DNA from 2 places in the Yersinia vastinensis genome. Region 2 is predicted to be linked to the other one. Evidence: riboswitches for the same ligand, from Rfam matches in the RefSeq annotation. Region 2 holds a riboswitch; the other holds the start of a gene.

Region 1 (10,446 bases), 1.5 Mb from region 2:
AATCAGTGGTTGCTCAACATTTAGGCACAGGGTGACACCGGATGGCGTAACAATCGAAATCTGGTCAATCACTTGTTGGCGTAACACCATCAGCGCAGCCACTTTAGCCGCAGCTGTAGCACAAGATCCGGTGGTATAGCCTTTACGGTATTGCTTGCCGTTATGCCAAATACTGTCTAATTGCTGGTTTTGTAGCGCAGCGTCATCACTGACCAGCTCCTCATTAACCAGATTGTCACTCATAATGCCCCCCTTAACTGATAGAGGATGGCGTTAATAATGGCGGCGGCCACATTGCTACCGCCTTTACGCCCCAGTGCCGCAATGCACGGCAAGTCACTCTCAAGTAGCGCGTCTTTAGATTCCGCCGCCCCAACAAAGCCGACGGGCACACCAATGACCGCCACCGGAGCTACCTGACGCTCCAGCAGACGGAACAAAGCCGTTGGCGCATTGCCAAACACAAACAGTTTTTCGCCCGGCTCCGCCAGTGCGACATCCACCGCTGCCATCGAACGGGTAATGCCCTGTATGGGCGCACTGTCCACCACCCGAGGGTCACTGATATAGCAGCGGCATTCGCAGCCCATCTGCGCTAATAGGGTTTTATTGATACCGGACATTGCCATGGTGGTGTCGGTGTACAAGGTGCAACCTCGGCTGATCCCGTCAGCAATGCGGGTCAGCACCTCTGGTGAAAAATGCAAAATATCCAACCAGTCAAAATCTGCCGTGGTATGGATAACCCGCTTGATCACCGCTTCGTGCATTTCACTGACAAAAACATAATCGGGCCGCTCATTGGCAATGATGTCGCCAATAATCGCAAAGCTGTTTTGCTCTATTTTTTGCGGGTTCTTTATATAGTTCATCAGGTTATCCTTAATTAAATGCCAACGAGCAGCAGATGGATCAGGGCAAACAGTAAAAGGGCGAGTAACGACGCCACCTTCATCAAATGGATGCTGCGCGGGATATCGTTCAGTGCGACGTCGCGCCGCTCATCGCCAATCCAAGGTTTTTCTACCCGCTCACCAAAGTATTCATTCGGGCCGCCAAGGCGTATCCCCAGCGCACCCGCCACCGTGGCCTCTGACCAAGCACAATTCGGACTGGAATGTTGATAACGGTCACGCCAGCCAATCCGCAGCGCCTGCCGATAATCGGCCCGAATAAGCCACGCTGCCGCACTCAATAGCAACCAGCTCAGTCGGGCGGGGATCCCATTCGCCAAATCATCCATGCGCGCCGATACATAGCCGATAGCCCGGTATTTCGGAGTTTTGTACCCCACCATCGAATCCAGGGTATTGATTGCCTTGTACGCCATCGCCAACGGCGCCCCCCCTAACATCAGAAAGAACAGCGGTGCAATCACGCCATCGACACTGTTCTCCGCTACCGTTTCGACTACCGCACGGGTAATTTGCGGTTTCTCCAATTGCGAGGTATCACGCCCAACAATCCATGACAGTTTTTCGCGACTTTGCGCCAATGACCCCTGTTGCAGCGCATCAAAAACCAAAAGTGCCGCGTCACTCAGACAGCGCCCGGCCAGCAAGGTGTAAATCATCCACACCTGCGCCAACCACCCAAGCCACGGATTAATCTCAGCCATCAGCCATAAAAACCCCCAACTGATAAGCCAAGTGATCCCCACCACCGCTATCCACAACACCGCCCCTCCCCACTTGAGCGCCCGCTCGCTAGGACACACTGCGCGAATAGCCCGTTGTAGCACGGTGATTAGGTTACCAATCCAGCGCACCGGATGTGGCCAGTGCGGCGGGTCACCGAGCCAACTATCAAGCAGAAACGCCACAAACCACGCGGCAAGAGTCATAACCGACTCCGCGCGGCATTTAGCCAGCCATTTAATAAACCGGGGCGCTGTGCGAAATGAATATGTAGATAACTGGCCTGCGTCTGTTGTACTTGATAGCCGCTGCTCCAGTGCTGAATCACCTCGCCATCACGCCACTTGCTGCTATCAAATACTGGCGTCAGCGGGCTGGTAAAATCGGAGTAATGGAATTCATGACCACGTAACATCTCGCCTTGCGCGGCCAATAAAGTGTCACGACGGGCCTGCGCCTGACAGTAGCCAAAGCGGGTTAAGCGTTTTCCCATTTGGCTTTCACCCGCCAAAATCCCTACCATCGAGTGGCGTTGTCCATTTTCATCCGTTAACCCCTCACCCAAATACATCAAGCCGCCACATTCGCCATACAATGGAATTTGCAGGCGATGGGCCTGTTGTAATGCCGTGTGCATGGCAGTATTGGCCGCAAGCTTTGCGGCGTGAATTTCTGGATAGCCGCCCCCCAGATAGATCATCTGGCATGTGGGTAATTGGCGGTCATGTAGAGGGCTGAAACGTTGAATGCGCACCCCGGCCTGCTCCAGCAGATCAAGATTATCGGGATAATAGAAATTGAAGGCTTCATCTTCGGCTAGCGCCAGTGTCAGGCCCTCAGCTAAAGCTTGAGGAGGTAGCTCCGGAGAAGTTCCCACAGGGAGTTCAGAGCGGGAAGTCAGTGACAGTAGCCGGTCCAGATCGATAAATTCTTCAACCTGCTGCGCGAGATGTTGCCAACGTGGTGCGCTATCGGGGTGTTTGCCCACTGACCCGCCGCGCTCTTGAGCCGGAATTAATCCTAAGTGGCGCGATGGCAATGCCACATCGTCCATCACCGGCAGACGGCCTAATACTGGAATACCGCAATAGTGTTCGATGGCATGGCGGATAAGTTGGTAGTGATTATCTGAATTGACGCGGTTAACAATAACGCCCGCAATGTGGAGGTTTGAATCAAATTGACAAAAACCCAGCACCGTGGCGGCAACCGAGGTTGATACGGCTTTACCGTCGACCAGTAAAATAACCGGGCAGCCAAGTTGTTTGGCCATGGCGGCGCTGCTGCAATAATCAGGGTCAGTGCCATAACCGTCATACAGGCCCATGACACCTTCAATCACCGCCACATCAGCATGCCGCACATGTTGGTTATACAATCCATTGAGTGTGGTGGGGGGCAGCATAAACGCATCAAGGTTGCGTGAAGTTACGCCACTGACCGCGGTATGCCAGCCGGTATCCAGATAGTCTGGCCCCACTTTAAACGGTTGCACCGACAATCCACGCGCCATCAGCGCTCGCAAAATACCCAGCGTCACGGTGGTTTTACCGCATCCGCTACCGGTTCCCGCGATGATAAATGCTTGTTTGTCTGAGCGCTGCATAAAAAATCCCGCCATTTCAAGCGGGATAAGCAGTGTCAAAAAGGTGCGCCTACACAACGTCACCGCTGCGCGCATCTGATGACAACCCGCTTCCCACCGAAGGAGTTGAATATCTTTTACTGAGTTGGCTGGTCTTCTGGCTTAGCGTCATCCTCCCCTGCACCTTCCCAATCCTGTGGATCAGTGGTTTCAGCAGGTTCGTCAGCATCACAGCAGCGGGGGCTGCGGGGGATTGTCACCCCCTTCCCAGTTATGCTTTAGTGCATAACATATCCATTTCAGTAACTACGTGAGTTTAGATTTTGTTATTTAATTTTATGTTGCTATAGAATTTATCTCTTTATTTACACAGTTGTAACGTCAACTAACTTATTAAGCTTGATGAATATTAATATACTCTTTTCCACAAATAAAAAATGGTTAATTTCATTTTTTTGTGACTATTTTATTGCGTAGTTATAGCAAAAAATTGCTACAAAAAAGAAAAATAATCATTAAAAAACAATAAATTACCATTGGTTTTTTCTTTAAAATTATAACAAAATATTGTCATTAATTATTTTAAGAACTTAATTACTAATTTGACTTTTAAATAAACAAACATGAATTAAAAACATGAGGAATTGATATTAATTCAATAACTGCTATTCCATTTCATTACGCTCAGAAGAAAGTGAGCGAAATACCTGTGGTGTCACATTATAGGCTTGGCGGAATACTTTGCAGAAATAGCTGGTTTGTGAAAAACCCAGGTTCTTGGCAATACTGGCAATGCTCCAATCGCTATGCTGTAACATCTCTCTCGCATTGGCCATTCGTTGCTGATTCACCCACGCATTAAAACCAATACCCTGATATTTTTTAAATAATTTGCTGAAGTAGTAGGGGCTGAGATAGACCTTGGCTGCCACATCCTCCAACCGCAACTCTTCTGACAGATGAGTATCAATATAGCGCAATGCTTTCTTCATTTTACTGTCATGAGGATGTACCGGACGAATTCTGCCGGGCTCTTTGCTGCCCATGTTGTCATTGATAACCACAAAATTAAGGTGCTTTTTCAGACAATTTTCAACAATCAACTTCAGCAAGTCCGCAGACGCGATCACTCGAGAGAAATCCATGATAGGGACATTATGAAATTCATCCATCAGTGCCGGATTCTGTTGCCAGTGATTATCAACATTCAGGATATCAATCAGATAAACATCCGTGTGCAGCCGCACCTGACCACATAAAACAAAGCCAACCAGATGACCGGCAATCACCAATGGGATAGAGAAATCTGTGAGTCCGGCGTGACAACGATAAATACAAGGTTCGTTGGATTTTGAGGCCTCAAGGCCACCACAGCGATCACTCATACGACATCGAAGATGATTCACCGGATCTTGGCGCATCAATTGACAAAACGGTGTGAAGTTGAATAGGTCGGAGATCTCCTCACCGTGAATATTCACAACCACCACCGCCAGCCCCGTTGCTTGAGCAAAATCCTGGGCGATTTTATTTATGAGCTCTGAGTTTAGAGAACTGGCAGAAATCATGATAAAACCTCTCAGTTAATTTTAATTTATTGTTATTAAATTTCGTTTATTACTATAAATCATCCCTGTAATGATAGATGTGTTACCGCATTGTTATATTTTCATTCCCATTAGCCATGGTGAAAAACCTATTTCCCTGTGAAGGTATACTCTCCGGTGAAATGAAAACAAATAACAACCCACCTTACCAGAGTCATAATCAACAGGGGATGATAATCCATGCATTAACCCGAACAGATCACGAAATTTCCTCACCTTAATACCCATTTGCAGTCCCAAGATGAGGAAGTCGTCATTCATTTTCAGGTTTAATTAATAGCTTCTTCATCATCTAACTTACAGGTATTGCACGGCAAATTTTTACCAATTAAGAAGCGATAAACTGCGGCACCCAGGCAAGCACCAATAATAGGCGCCACAATAGGAATGATGAAGTAAGGAATATCACGCCCACCGGTCATTGAAATTTTTCCCCAACCGGCAAAGAAGGTAAATAATTTAGGGCCAAAATCACGCGCCGGGTTCATGGCAAACCCCGTTAATGGGCCGGTTGCCGCCCCAATCACCGCAACCAGAATACCGATTAATAAAGGGCCTAATGCGCCACGCGGCACACCATTACCATCATCTGTAAGTGCCATAATCAGCCCCATCAGAATTGAGGTGATAATGATTTCAACAAACGCTGCCTGCCAAACACTGATGGCGGGGGATGGGAATGTACTGAAAATACTGGCTAATTGCAGACTTTCCAAACTGCCACGCACCATCTGATGGGCAGTTTCAAAATCAGTAAATAAGTTGTGATACAGCATGTAAGATAATGCTGCTCCACCAAAAGCACCGGCAATTTGTGCAATGCTATAAGGGATAACTTTACGGCCTGGGAAGCAGGCAAACAGCCATAAAGCAATGGTGATGGCTGGGTTGAGGTGAGCACCCGAAATTCCGGCGGTCAGGTAGACGGCCAGTGAAATCCCAAGCCCCCATACGATACAAATTTCCCACAGACCAAAACTGGCACCGGCCACTTTCATCGCAGCCAGACAACTAATACCAAAAAATAGAAACAGCCCGGTACCGAGGAATTCCGCAATACACTGAGCTTTTAGCGAGTCGTTCATAGGGTTACCCTGCTTGTAATTAATAGGTTATATGACTTTCTGTATCGAATGCACGGCCCATGACCTACCCACTATAAAGAGACGAAAAATGAAAGTGTTGTCGTGATCTGCCATTCACTAAACAAAAACTAGAGTTTCTATAACAAATTATTGCTATTACATCCTTAAAAAACAGCCACAATACCCGATGAATAAGCAAGTTAGCGGATAATTAAATAATGTGACTTTCTTGCCATTTATTCTTTCTATTATTGTTATCAAGCTCGCAGTTTCTCATTTAATGTGAACTAGCCCCTTCCTTATATTAATGCGCGCAATACCAAAGATAATATCGGCTGTCACGAGTTTAATTGTAATTTTGAATATACAATAACCAATTATTATCACCATGCAATCATAAAATAGACTTAAAAAATAATAAGTTAACATATTCGGTGACAATATTTTGTTATTTCATCACTAACCATTCTCGCCAGTAAATTCATTACAGCCATTCTTTTTCATTGCTTGTTTGTATATTCAATTCCAGCACGAACCTGACAACGCTATTTCTGAACATGACAATTCAAGCCAGAACAAGGCATCTGATATTCCGTCGAGGTATTTATGCAACAAGAAGCACTAGGAATGGTGGAAACCAAAGGGCTAACCGCTGCCATTGAGGCGGCTGACACCATGGTGAAATCAGCCAATGTGACGTTGGTGGGCTACGAAAAAATTGGCTCAGGTCTGGTCACCGTCATCGTCCGTGGCGATGTAGGGGCGGTTAAAGCGGCCACGGATGCAGGTGCCATTGCGGCTGCAAATGTGGGTGAAGTGAAATCAACTCATGTTATTCCGCGTCCGCACACTGATGTCGAGAAATTTTTACCTAAGGGAAATAACTAATGAAAAGCAATGACCTGGTCGACCAAATCATGGCGCAGGTGATAGCGAAAGTCAGCGAACACGCTCCGGCGTCTTCCTCACCCTCATTCGATAAACAACCATCCTATAAACAACGAGATACGGCTATGGCTGAGAAAACTTGCAGTTTAACGGAATTTGTTGGCACCGCGATCGGCGACACCGTCGGACTGGTCATCGCCAACGTCGATAGTGCCTTGCTAGATGCAATGAAGTTGGAAAAACGCTATCGCTCCATTGGCATCTTGGGCGCACGTACCGGTGCTGGCCCACACATTATGGCGGCAGATGAAGCAGTAAAAGCCACCAATACCGAAGTGGTCAGCATTGAGTTACCGCGCGATACCAAAGGCGGCGCAGGCCACGGTTCGCTGATTATCTTCGGTGGTGACGATGTTTCTGATGTGAAACGTGCTGTCGAAGTCGCACTGAAAGAGCTAGACCGGACATTCGGTGACGTTTACGCCAATGAAGCTGGCCACATTGAATTGCAGTACAGCGCCCGTGCGAGCCATGCACTGGAAAAAGCCTTCGGCGCGCCACTGGGTCGCTCTTGCGGTGTGATTGTCGGCGCACCGGCGTCTATTGGTGTTCTGATGGCTGATACCGCCGTCAAATCTGCCAATGTTGACGTAGTGGCCTACAGCTCTCCGGCTCAAGGGACAAGCTTTAGTAACGAAGTGATTCTGGTTATCTCCGGCGATTCTGGCGCAGTTCGTCAGGCAGTGATTTCTGCCCGTGAGATCGGCAAAACGGTATTGGCGACCTTGGGTGCTGAACCAAAAAATGACCGCCCTTCTTATATCTGACGCCACAGTGAGGCTGTTTCATGAAATCGAAAAGATTTGAAGCGTTGGCGAAACGCCCGGTTAATCAGGACGGCTTTGTCAAAGAGTGGATCGAAGAAGGCTTTATTGCCATGGAAAGCCCGAATGATCCGAAACCTTCCATCAAGATTGTAAATGGTGTGGTGACTGAGTTAGACGGTAAACCACAGAGCAGTTTCGACCTGATCGACCACTTTATCGCCCGCTACGGTATTAATCTGACACATGCGGAAGAAGTGATGAAGATGGACTCCATCAAGTTGGCCAATATGCTGTGTGACCCAAATGTGTCACGCCGCACCATTGTGCCGCTGACGACAGCCATGACACCGGCCAAAATCGTCGAGGTGGTCTCCCACATGAACGTGGTGGAAATGATGATGTCGATGCAGAAAATGCGCGCTCGTCGTACCCCATCACAACAAGCTCACGTCACCAACGTGAAAGATAACCCGGTGCAGATTGCCGCAGACGCTGCCGAAGGGGCTTTCCGTGGTTTCGATGAACAAGAAACCACCGTGGCCGTAGCCCGTTACGCGCCCTTTAATGCTATCGCGCTATTGGTTGGCTCGCAGGTGGGGCGTCCTGGCGTATTAACACAGTGCTCTCTGGAAGAAGCTACCGAGCTGAAATTGGGGATGCTCGGCCACACCTGTTACGCCGAAACCATTTCGGTTTATGGGACTGAGCCGGTGTTCACCGACGGTGATGACACCCCATGGTCAAAAGGTTTCCTCGCCTCATCCTATGCATCACGTGGTCTGAAAATGCGCTTTACCTCCGGCTCTGGTTCTGAGGTCCAAATGGGCTACGCCGAAGGCAAATCCATGCTGTATCTGGAAGCTCGCTGTATTTACATCACGAAAGCCGCCGGGGTTCAGGGGCTGCAAAATGGCTCAGTCAGTTGTGTCGGTGTGCCATCCGCTGTGCCATCCGGTATCCGCGCTATCTTGGCGGAAAACCTGATCTGCTCGGCACTGGATTTAGAATGTGCATCCAGTAACGATCAAACGTTTACCCACTCAGATATGCGTCGTACCGCTCGCCTGCTGATGCAGTTCCTGCCGGGTACTGACTTTATCTCCTCTGGTTATTCTGCGGTACCGAACTACGACAACATGTTCGCCGGTTCTAACGAGGATGCCGAAGACTTTGACGATTACAACGTGATGCAGCGCGACCTGAAAGTTGATGGTGGCTTGCGTCCGGTATTAGAAGCCGATGTGGTGGCTATTCGTAATAAAGCTGCGCGCGCTCTACAAGCCGTCTTTGCCGGAATGGGCCTGCCGCCCATTACCGATGAAGAAGTGATTGCCGCAACCTATGCCCACGGCTCGAAAGATATGCCGGAGCGTAACATCGTCGAAGACATCAAGTTCGCTCAGGAAATCATCAGCAAAAACCGCACCGGTCTGGAAGTGGTTAAAGCCTTAGCACAAGGCGGTTTCGAAGATGTGGCGCAAGACATGCTCAACATCCAGAAAGCCAAAATTGCCGGTGACTACCTGCATACCTCGGCGATCATCAAAGGCGACAACCAAGTGCTGTCGGCAGTGAATGACGTCAATGACTACGCAGGGCCAGCTACCGGTTATCGGCTGGAAGGTGCACGTTGGGAAGAGATCAAAAATATTCCAAACGCGCTTGATCCGAATGAGCTTGGCTAAGGGGTTCACGAGATGGTGGATATTAACGAAAAACTGTTACGCCAAATTATTGAGGGCGTATTGCAGGAAATGCAGGGAGACCAGAATACCGTCTCCTTTAAGCAAGAGACTCAGCCTGTAGCGGCGGCAAACACCGGAGCATCTGGGGATTTTCTCACTGAAGTGGGTGAAGCCCGTCCCGGAACGCATCAGGACGAAGTGATTATTGCTGTTGGCCCGGCATTTGGTTTGTCACAAACCGCCAACATCGTTGGGATACCGCACAAAAATATTCTGCGCGAACTGATTGCCGGTATTGAAGAGGAAGGCATCAAAGCTCGAGTTATTCGCTGCTTTAAATCTTCCGATGTGGCCTTTGTTGCCGTCGAAGGTAACCGTTTGAGTGGCTCTGGGATCTCTATCGGCGTCCAGTCAAAAGGCACCACAGTCATTCATCAGCAAGGTCTGCCACCGCTTTCTAATCTGGAGTTGTTCCCGCAAGCACCGCTGTTGACGCTGGAAACTTACCGCCTGATTGGCAAAAACGCTGCTCGCTACGCCAAACGGGAATCACCACAACCGGTTCCGACCCTAAATGACCAAATGGCCCGGCCAAAATATCAGGCCAAGTCGGCGATTCTGCACATTAAAGAAACCAAATATGTGGTGACCGGCAAGAATCCTCAGGAACTCCGGGTCGCGCTTTAACAAAGGAAAACACAATGAATTCCGAAGCTATTGAATCCATGGTCCGCGATGTACTGAGCAAGATGAACAGCTTACAAGGCCAGACACCTGCAGCGACTTGCCCAGCGCCAACAGGCAGTTCGCGCAGTGATGCCAAAGTCACGGATTATCCACTGGCTAATAAACACCCTGAATGGGTGAAAACCGCCACCAATAAAACGCTGGATGACCTGACGCTGGCTAACGTGTTGAACGGCAATGTGACTTCACAAGATTTGCGTATTACACCGGAAATCCTGCGAATTCAGGCCGCTATCGCCAAAGATGCGGGCCGCCCACTGTTGGCAATGAACTTTGAACGCGCAGCAGAACTGACTGCGGTACCGGATGACAAGGTATTGGATATCTATAACGCCCTGCGCCCATTCCGCTCCAGTAAAGAAGAGTTAAATGCCATCGCTGATGA
Region 2 (10,446 bases):
CGCTGAGGCCAGACTCGGATAACCAATCACATCCCCGACCGCATACACATGAGGCAGCGCTGTCTGATACATGCTGTTGACCTTCAACAGACCACGGCTATCAGCTTCCAGCCCAATGTTTTCCAGCCCTAAACCACTGGTATTACCGGTACGGCCATTGGCATACAGCAAACAATCAGCTTTGACTTTTTTGCCTGATTTCAGGTGGACGATAACCCCATCCACGGTCCCCTCAATCTGCTCAAACTCTTCGTTGTGGCGGATCACCACGCCGTTATTCCAGAAGTGGTAAGAGAGGGCATCTGACATTTCCTGATCAAGGAAAGCCAGCAGCCGGTCGCGGGTGTTGATCAAATCAACTTTGACACTCAACCCACGGAAGATTGAAGCATATTCGCAGCCAATAACTCCGGCACCATAGATAATGACGTGCTGTGGTTCATGACTGAGCTGTAAAATGGTATCACTGTCGTAAATACGCTCATGGGTAAAATCGACGTTTGCAGGGCGATAGGGGCGGGAGCCCGTCGCAATGACAATATTGTCAGCCGTCAATTGATCTGAAGTGCCATCGGCATAACGCACATTGATAGTATTGGCATCAATGAAACTAGCATCACCTGAAAACATCTGACAGTGATTGCGATCATAAAAGCCTTGACGCATACGGGTCTGCTGGTTAATAACGCGATCCGCATGGTTTAAGATATCAGCAAAAGAAGAGCTGATGGTTCTGGCATTGTCGCTATAGAGTGGATTTTGGTTGAATTCGATAATACGGCTAACGGCGTGGCGCAAAGCTTTGGAAGGGATAGTGCCCCAATGGGTACATCCACCGCCCACATTGTTGTACCGTTCTATAACGGCAACTCGGGCGCCTTGCTTGACCAACCCCATAGCGGCACCTTCACCGCCAGGACCCGAGCCAATAACAATGGCATCAAAATGGAAGTGCTGTTGCATGTAGGAGAGACCTATTATTATACAAAATTACAACGCTACATTAACATCATCCCGCGTATAACCCAATAAACAATGGGTAAATCATCGGGATGTGTGCTGTAAAGCAGCAATTCCGTATTGGGATGATACGTTTGTATAACAGCTGTTACTATAAAGTTTGGTATATTGCTGACTATATGTCTTAGATTGAGAATTTGGATATCCCTTGGGTACGATTATGGGCGTCAGAGCACAACAAAAAGAGCGGACTCGTCGTTCCCTTATCGAAGCGGCGTTCAGTCAACTGAGTGCTGAACGGAGTTTTGCGAGCCTGAGTTTGCGGGAGGTCTCCCGTGAAGCTGGTATCGCACCGACTTCTTTTTACCGGCATTTCCGTGATGTAGACGAACTTGGCCTGACCATGGTCGATGAAAGCGGCCTGATGTTGCGCCAACTTATGCGTCAGGCGCGTCAGCGGATTGCCAAGGGCGGCAGTGTTATCCGCACGTCTGTTTCTACATTTATGGAATTCATCGGCAATAACCCTAATGCATTCCGCTTATTATTGCGGGAGCGCTCCGGGACTTCCGCGGCATTCCGTGCCGCCGTCGCGCGCGAAATTCAGCATTTTATTGCCGAGCTGGCCGATTATCTTGAGCTGGAAAATCACATGCCGCGCAGTTTCACCGAAGCCCAAGCTGAGGCCATGGTCACAATTGTCTTCAGTGCAGGTGCGGAAGTGCTGGACGTAGATATTGAACAGCGGCGACAGTTAGAAGAACGTTTGGTCTTACAGCTGCGGATGATCTCCAAGGGCGCTTATTATTGGTATCGTCGTGAGCAGGAAAGGCTTGCAGTGTCCCGCGCTTAATAAAAGTAAGGAAAATGATGGAACAATTTCACCGTGAAAAACAAACCAACCGTGAAACCGGTACCCTGCTGCTGGCACTAATTACAGGTTTGGCAATAAATGGTTCATTTAACGCGGTATTCAGCGCGTTTGTGTCTTTTTCGGTCTTTCCGCTACTGACGCTTATCTTGGCAGTGTATTGTTTGCACCAGCGCTACCTTAATTTTGCTATGCCACAAGGTTTGCCAGTGTTGGCTTCCGCGTGTTTCTTACTTGGTATTTTATTGTATAGCGCGATTGTGCGAGTTGAGCATCCGTCGATTGGCTCTAATTTTGTCCCTTCGATTCTGAGTGTGGTGTTGGTGTTCTGGATCTTATTCAAGCTGAAAACACGAAAGTCGTCGGCTCAGACTGAAGCAGATACCGACACCGATGATAACCAGCAGCCGCAATAGCGGTCAGGCTGTCGGGAATAAATAGAGAAAGGGCAACATTGTGTTGCCCTTTTGTCTGTCTATCAATTGTGTTTTTCGTTAGCCGCGTTTTTCCAGTAGAACCCCGCACTCCATATGATGGGTATAGGGGAATTGATCAAATAGCGCTAATCGACTGATTTTATGAGTATGCTTAAGCTGTTCGAGATTGGCGCACAGCGTCTCCGGGTTACAAGAGATGTAAAGGATACGCGGGTAAGCCTGTACCAGCTTGACGGTTTCATCATCTAGCCCACTGCGTGGCGGGTCAACAAAAATGGTTTCGCAATTATAGCTGCTTAAATCAATGCCCTTCAGGCGATTAAATTCACGCACACCTTGCATTGCCTGAGTAAACTCTTCTGCAGACATACGGATAATTTGCACATTATCAATGTTGTTTGCGGCAATATTATATTGCGCGGCAGCCACTGATGGTTTGGCAATCTCTGTTGCCAGCACGCGATTGAAGTTACGCGCCAACGCCAGTGAGAAATTACCATTGCCGCAGTACAGCTCCAGCAAATCACCACTGGCGTGTTGGGTGACATCAATGGCCCATTCCAACATATGAATATTCACCGCAGCATTCGGTTGGGTGAAACTGTTCTCAACTTGACGATAAATCATCTCGCGCCCAGCGACAGGCAAGACTTCGTCAATAAAGTCGTGGTCCAACATGATTTTCGTTTTCGCTGCTCGTCCAATCAATTGCAGATCAAAACCTTGCTCGCGTAGCTGGTCACGTAGCTCCAGCGCTTTCTGTTGCCATTCTTCATCTAATGGGCGGTGATACAACAAAGAAGCTATTAACTTGCCACTCAAAGTAGACAAATAATCAATTTGGAATAACTTACGCCGCAAAATTGGCTCGGCCCTGATGGCGGTCATCAGCACACTCATCAATCGATTAATTAACAGACTGGCGACCGGAAATTGTTCAACTCGGATGCGCTGCTTGGTCTGTTGGTCAAACATGATGTGGTACAAGTCGTCTTCATCGTGCCAAACGCGAAACTCAGCTCTCATGCGGTAATGTTCAGCAGGAGAACGGAATATTTCTGGAGCGGGTGCCTGAAACGGCGACATCATCGCCTGAAGGCGGGCAGATTTTTCCGCCAGTTGGTGGTCATAGCCGTCAGTCGGCAGGATGTCGGGAGTCATGTTTCTTCTCGTCTGGACAATATAAAAGAGGTTTATTCCTGCGGATTGTAGGGAAAGTGGAAGTGATGTCCAGTTTTGTCGTATTTAACCTCTTCTTGCGCCATGAAATTTATTGGTTATATCTCTCGTGATATGAGTAGAAGTCTAGACATCCATTTTACTTGATCGTAGCATTGCGGTCCGGCCTCATGCTGTTACTTAAACACCTAAGAGTTAAAAGGGAATCCGGTGTAAATCCGGAGCTGACGCGCAGCGGTAAGGGGAAGTCACGGCGATAGGTTTCATCCAGACACTGTCCGCAAGGATGGGAAGTCATCGCCCGCTCTGTTTCATGCCATTTATTCACCTCAGTATGATTTATTGTGGTTATTAAATTTAGTATCAGAGATCCCAAGCCCGAAGACCTGCCGGTATACGTCGCAATATTCGTGGTCGTCGCGTACTACCGGCCATGGCACTGCGGCATCCGCTATTTGAGTTTGGATGCTTTTTCATGACAATTAAAAAATATACGCTGCTCACAACCCTTTCTGTGACGGCATTTTCTGGATGGGCGCAGGGCAACACCACAACAGGTAATAAAGATGAAATGGTTGTCACCGCCAGCCGTTTCAAACAACCCGTCTCCACTGTCTTGGCTCCTACTGATGTCGTTACTCGCGATGATATCGAGCGTTGGCAAGCAAAAAGCCTCAATGAAGTTATGCGCCGGTTACCAGGCGTGGATATTTCGCAAACTGGGGGGTTAGGTCAGGGTTCTTCCATGTACATCCGTGGTACTGAAGCCCGACATGTTCTGGTATTAATTGACGGCATTCCTCTTGCGCGCACGGGGATTGTCAACAGTGTCGATTTTAATCAGATACCAATATCTCTGGTACAACGTGTGGAATATATCCGCGGACCACGCTCTGCCGTCTATGGCTCTGGGGCGATTGGCGGTGTTATCAACGTGATTACTCAATCTGATCAGGAAGGCGCGCAGATTAATGCCGGGGTCGGTTCTAAAGGTTACCAACAATATGATGGCAGTGTTCGCCAACGTTTTGGTGATACTTTGGCAACGCTGGCGGGTGGATATCAAACCACGAACGGCTATAACATCAGACCCAACTCACCTAACCCAATCGACAGTGATCGCGACGGTTTCCGTAATAAAAATTTCTGGGCGGGTCTGGAGCACCAATTCAACCAAGAGATATCTGGCTTCGTCAGGGGATATGGTTATACCAATAACACAGATTACGATGTGGGTAGCCTCTCTTCTCCGGCATACAGTGGCGATGTCGAACGGCTTTATAACCATACTTATGATGCCGGGCTACGCTATGTCTCGGGTGCCTATTCTTCCCAATTAATCGGGAGCTATCAGAAATATAAAGATTATAACTTCAGTAGCCAGTATGGCCGCTATGGGGTGGCAACCACGCTGGACAATATGGATCAGCGCAATGTGCAGTGGGGTAATACCTACAGCTTTGAAAGTGCGACGCTGAGCGCGGGTGTAGACTGGCAGCAACAGCGTTTAACTTCATCAAGCCAAATCATCTCTGATACCTATAAAAGAGATAACACCGGTTTATATCTAAGTGGGCAGCAGAAAATCGGTAATGTGACATTAGAAGCTTCTGGCCGTGAAGATAAAGATGAGCAGTTTGGCTGGCATGAAACTTGGCAAACCGCTGCGGGTTGGGAGTTTGTTCCTGATTACCGTGTGACTTTATCTTACGGCACCGGCTTCTTGGCGCCGTCATTGGGTCAGCAATATGGTTCGCAGCGCTTCGATATCTTATCAAATAGTGATCTGAAACCTGAGGAGTCCCGCCAATGGGAAGCTGGCCTTGAAGGGCTGACAGGGCCTATTGACTGGCGTTTATCTGCATACCACAACAAAATTGAAAACCTGATTGATTACACTTATGACTCGGTGACGTATAGAGGTCAATACTACAATGTGAACTCTGCAACCATAAAAGGTGTTGAATGGACGGGAAACTTTGATACCGGCATATTTAACCACCAGGTGACATTGCAATACATTGACCCACGTAATGATCTGAATAATGAAGTGTTAGCTCGCCGTTCGAAACATCAGGCTAAGTACCAGTTGGATTGGACGATGTTCAATGTTGATATGGATGTTTCTTATCAGTATTACAGCAAACGCTATGATAATAGCACCTCGATGTATAACTCGACTCAGCGTGAATTATCGAGTTACAGCACTGTTGACGTTTCTGCTGCTTATCCGGTTACTGCTCATCTAACAGTTCGTGGTAGAATTGCTAACCTGTTCGATAAAGAATACGAAACGGCTTATGGCTATAAAACCGCTGGACGAGAGTATTACCTCACAGGAAGTTATAACTTCTAAGGCTGATTCTTCTCCTCGCCCGACAGCGCTGATTTTTGATTCAGGTGTTGGCGGGCTATCTGTCTATCAAGAGATTCGGCAATTGTTGCCGGATCTCCACTATATATATGCTTTCGACAACGTCGCTTTCCCTTATGGGGAGAAATCAGGCGAGTTTATTGTTGAACGCGTGCTGGAAATTGTCACTGCGGTACAACAGCGTCATCCATTAGCAATAGTGGTCATCGCCTGTAACACCGCCAGCACGGTCTGTCTTACTGCTTTACGTGAACGTTTTGCCTTCCCGGTCGTCGGTGTTGTACCTGCTATCAAACCTGCAGTGCGGTTAACCCGTAATGGCGTTGTTGGCTTATTGGCGACTCGCGGCACAGTTCATGCTTCTTATACCTTGGATTTGATTGAGCGATTTGCCACTGATTGCAAAATTGAGTTACTGGGTTCCTCCGAGCTGGTGGAACTGGCAGAAACTAAGTTGCATGGCGGTGTGGTTCCCGCAGAGGCATTAAAGAAAATCCTTCATCCATGGTTAATGATGCGTGAACCCCCCGATACCATTGTCTTGGGTTGCACTCATTTCCCTCTGCTCGAAGAAGAATTAGCGCAAGTGCTACCGGAAGGAACGCGGATGGTTGATTCTGGTGCTGCAATTGCGCGGCGTACCGCTTGGCTTATTTCTTCTCAGGAAAATGTTGTTTCTTCTTCGGATGAAAATATTGCGTATTGCATGGCTTTGAATGCGGACACTGATGCTTTATTACCCGTTTTACAGGGTTATGGCTTCCCAACACTGGAAAAACTGCCAATTTAGCAGCGTTTTGACTAAAGATTCAGCGGTTGAAAAGTTTTTTTAAATTAGGGGTTGCAGGCTGTCAGGAACTCCCTATAATGCGCCTCCACTGACCGGGAACAACGAAACACACTTCGCCGGGTCAGGAAGAGAAAAGAATGATTTTGACTTCGAAAGAAACAAAAGAAAACCTTGACTCTTCAGCGGGAAAGCGTATTATCTGCCTCCCGCGTTACCGTAAGATTCGCCGCAAGGCAAACAGGTAACGAACGCTCTTTAACAATTTATCAGACAATCTGTGTGGGCACTCGCAAGACGATATCGAAGCCTGTTTCGGCAGGCAGAAGAAATATCAAAGTCTTGAAGAGTGACCAAAGCAGTAAACATTTGAACTTCGGTTCGAATGCATATTTGCAGAAAGTAATCTTTGAGCATCGCTACCTCGGTAGCAAATCAAACAAATCTTAAATTGAAGAGTTTGATCATGGCTCAGATTGAACGCTGGCGGCAGGCCTAACACATGCAAGTCGAGCGGCAGCGGAAAGTAGCTTGCTACTTTGCCGGCGAGCGGCGGACGGGTGAGTAATGTCTGGGAAACTGCCTGATGGAGGGGGATAACTACTGGAAACGGTAGCTAATACCGCATGACCTCGAAAGAGCAAAGTGGGGGACCTTCGGGCCTCACGCCATCGGATGTGCCCAGATGGGATTAGCTAGTAGGTGAGGTAATGGCTCACCTAGGCGACGATCCCTAGCTGGTCTGAGAGGATGACCAGCCACACTGGAACTGAGACACGGTCCAGACTCCTACGGGAGGCAGCAGTGGGGAATATTGCACAATGGGCGCAAGCCTGATGCAGCCATGCCGCGTGTGTGAAGAAGGCCTTCGGGTTGTAAAGCACTTTCAGCGAGGAGGAAGGCATTTCACTTAATACGTGAAGTGATTGACGTTACTCGCAGAAGAAGCACCGGCTAACTCCGTGCCAGCAGCCGCGGTAATACGGAGGGTGCAAGCGTTAATCGGAATTACTGGGCGTAAAGCGCACGCAGGCGGTTTGTTAAGTCAGATGTGAAATCCCCGAGCTTAACTTGGGAACTGCATTTGAAACTGGCAAGCTAGAGTCTTGTAGAGGGGGGTAGAATTCCAGGTGTAGCGGTGAAATGCGTAGAGATCTGGAGGAATACCGGTGGCGAAGGCGGCCCCCTGGACAAAGACTGACGCTCAGGTGCGAAAGCGTGGGGAGCAAACAGGATTAGATACCCTGGTAGTCCACGCTGTAAACGATGTCGACTTGGAGGTTGTGCCCTTGAGGCGTGGCTTCCGGAGCTAACGCGTTAAGTCGACCGCCTGGGGAGTACGGCCGCAAGGTTAAAACTCAAATGAATTGACGGGGGCCCGCACAAGCGGTGGAGCATGTGGTTTAATTCGATGCAACGCGAAGAACCTTACCTACTCTTGACATCCACAGAACTGAGCAGAGATGCTTAGGTGCCTTCGGGAACTGTGAGACAGGTGCTGCATGGCTGTCGTCAGCTCGTGTTGTGAAATGTTGGGTTAAGTCCCGCAACGAGCGCAACCCTTATCCTTTGTTGCCAGCACGTAATGGTGGGAACTCAAAGGAGACTGCCGGTGATAAACCGGAGGAAGGTGGGGATGACGTCAAGTCATCATGGCCCTTACGAGTAGGGCTACACACGTGCTACAATGGCAGATACAAAGTGAAGCGAACTCGCGAGAGCAAGCGGACCACATAAAGTCTGTCGTAGTCCGGATTGGAGTCTGCAACTCGACTCCATGAAGTCGGAATCGCTAGTAATCGTAGATCAGAATGCTACGGTGAATACGTTCCCGGGCCTTGTACACACCGCCCGTCACACCATGGGAGTGGGTTGCAAAAGAAGTAGGTAGCTTAACCTTCGGGAGGGCGCTTACCACTTTGTGATTCATGACTGGGGTGAAGTCGTAACAAGGTAACCGTAGGGGAACCTGCGGTTGGATCACCTCCTTACCTAACGATACGCATTGCGCAGTGTCCACACAGATTGTCTGATAGAAAGTAACGAGCAAATAAAGCCGGACTGAGAAATTGGTCGGGCTTTAGTACCTTGTTGGGTCTGTAGCTCAGGTGGTTAGAGCGCACCCCTGATAAGGGTGAGGTCGGTGGTTCAAGTCCACTCAGACCCACCAACTCACCATTCCCTGTTGAGTTGCAGCAATAAGGTGATTTTGCTTTTTATATGGGGCTATAGCTCAGCTGGGAGAGCGCCTGCCTTGCACGCAGGAGGTCAGCGGTTCGATCCCGCTTAGCTCCACCATATAAAAAAACTATTTCAAAACGCACTGAGGTCGCAAGACACAGTGGGTTGTGAAATATTGCTCTTTAACAATCTGGAACAAGCTGAAAATTGAAACAATACAGCTGAACATTATCTCTCCGTAGATGTACTGAGATAATAAGTAACCTGTATTAGAGTCTCTCAAATAATCACAACGCAAGTGGTCGAAAGACACCTTCGGGTTGTGAGGTTAAGCGACTAAGCGTACACGGTGGATGCCTAGGCAGTCAGAGGCGATGAAGGGCGTGCTAATCTGCGAAAAGCGTCGGTAAGCTGATATGAAGCGTTACAACCGACGATACCCGAATGGGGAAACCCAGTGCAATTCGTTGCACTATCGTTAGATGAATACATAGTCTAACGAGGCGAACCGGGGGAACTGAAACATCTAAGTACCCCGAGGAAAAGAAATCAACCGAGATTCCCCCAGTAGCGGCGAGCGAACGGGGAGGAGCCCAGAGTCTGAATCAGTTTGTGTGTTAGTGGAAGCGTCTGGAAAGTCGCACGGTACAGGGTGATAGTCCCGTACACAAAAATACACTTGCTGTGAACTCGATGAGTAGGGCGGGACACGTGACATCCTGTCTGAATATGGGGGGACCATCCTCCAAGGCTAAATACTCCTGACTGACCGATAGTGAACCAGTACCGTGAGGGAAAGGCGAAAAGAACCCCGGCGAGGGGAGTGAAATAGAACCTGAAACCGTGTACGTACAAGCAGTGGGAGCACCTTCGTGGTGTGACTGCGTACCTTTTGTATAATGGGTCAGCGACTTATATTTTGTAGCAAGGTTAACCGAATAGGGGAGCCGTAGGGAAACCGAGTCTTAACTGGGCGTCTAGTTGCAAGGTATAGACCCGAAACCCGGTGATCTAGCCATGGGCAGGTTGAAGGTTGGGTAACACTAACTGGAGGACCGAACCGACTAATGTTGAAAAATTAGCGGATGACTTGTGGCTGGGGGTGAAAGGCCAATCAAACCGGGAGATAGCTGGTTCTCCCCGAAAGCTATTTAGGTAGCGCCTCGTGAACTCATCTTCGGGGGTAGAGCACTGTTTCGGCTAGGGGGCCACCCCGGCTTACCAAACCGATGCAAACTCCGAATACCGAAGAATGTTATCACGGGAGACACACGGCGGGTGCTAACGTCCGTCGTGAAGAGGGAAACAACCCAGACCGCCAGCTAAGGTCCCAAAGTCATGGTTAAGTGGGAAACGATGTGGGAAGGCATAGACAGCCAGGATGTTGGCTTAGAAGCAGCCATCATTTAAAGAAAGCGTAATAGCTCACTGGTCGAGTCGGCCTGCGCGGAAGATGTAACGGGGCTAAACCATGCACCGAAGCTGCGGCAGCGACACTTAGGTGTTGTTGGGTAGGGGAGCGTTCTGTAAGCCGTTGAAGGTGAACTGTGAGGTTTGCTGGAGGTATCAGAAGTGCGAATGCTGACATAAGTAACGATAATGCGGGTGAAAAGCCCGCACGCCGGAAGACCAAGGGTTCCTGTCCAACGTTAATCGG

What was found. A riboswitch is a leader RNA that binds a small molecule or an ion and turns the genes downstream of it on or off. The one in region 2 is predicted to bind cobalamin.
Region 1: another riboswitch for cobalamin. It lies ahead of ACIOG0_RS14250 (cobyrinate a,c-diamide synthase); the one in region 2 lies ahead of btuB (TonB-dependent vitamin B12 receptor BtuB).

What each region holds. Positions count from the first base shown of each region.
Region 1 is NZ_CP173260.1:3,049,522-3,059,967, forward strand. It holds gene cbiD (cobalt-precorrin-5B (C(1))-methyltransferase CbiD) at 1-243, opposite strand, end outside; gene ACIOG0_RS14240 (cobalt-precorrin-8 methylmutase) at 240-872, opposite strand; gene cbiB (adenosylcobinamide-phosphate synthase CbiB) at 887-1,843, opposite strand; gene ACIOG0_RS14250 (cobyrinate a,c-diamide synthase) at 1,840-3,243, opposite strand; cobalamin riboswitch at 3,352-3,547, opposite strand; gene ACIOG0_RS14255 (transcriptional regulator PocR) at 3,888-4,790, opposite strand; gene pduF (propanediol diffusion facilitator PduF) at 5,099-5,914, opposite strand; gene pduA (propanediol utilization microcompartment protein PduA) at 6,521-6,802, shown strand; gene pduB (propanediol utilization microcompartment protein PduB) at 6,802-7,629, shown strand; gene pduC (propanediol dehydratase large subunit PduC) at 7,650-9,314, shown strand; gene ACIOG0_RS14280 (propanediol/glycerol family dehydratase medium subunit) at 9,330-10,001, shown strand; gene pduE (propanediol dehydratase small subunit PduE) at 10,016-10,446, shown strand, end outside.
Region 2 is NZ_CP173260.1:4,553,475-4,563,920, reverse strand. It holds gene sthA (Si-specific NAD(P)(+) transhydrogenase) at 1-963, opposite strand, end outside; gene fabR (HTH-type transcriptional repressor FabR) at 1,181-1,813, shown strand; gene ACIOG0_RS21130 (YijD family membrane protein) at 1,831-2,247, shown strand; gene trmA (tRNA (uridine(54)-C5)-methyltransferase TrmA) at 2,326-3,429, opposite strand; cobalamin riboswitch at 3,594-3,856, shown strand; gene btuB (TonB-dependent vitamin B12 receptor BtuB) at 3,923-5,803, shown strand; gene murI (glutamate racemase) at 5,748-6,611, shown strand; rRNA gene ACIOG0_RS21110 (16S ribosomal RNA) at 7,057-8,599, shown strand; tRNA gene ACIOG0_RS21105 (tRNA-Ile) at 8,702-8,778, shown strand; tRNA gene ACIOG0_RS21100 (tRNA-Ala) at 8,831-8,906, shown strand; rRNA gene ACIOG0_RS21095 (23S ribosomal RNA) at 9,116-10,446, shown strand, end outside.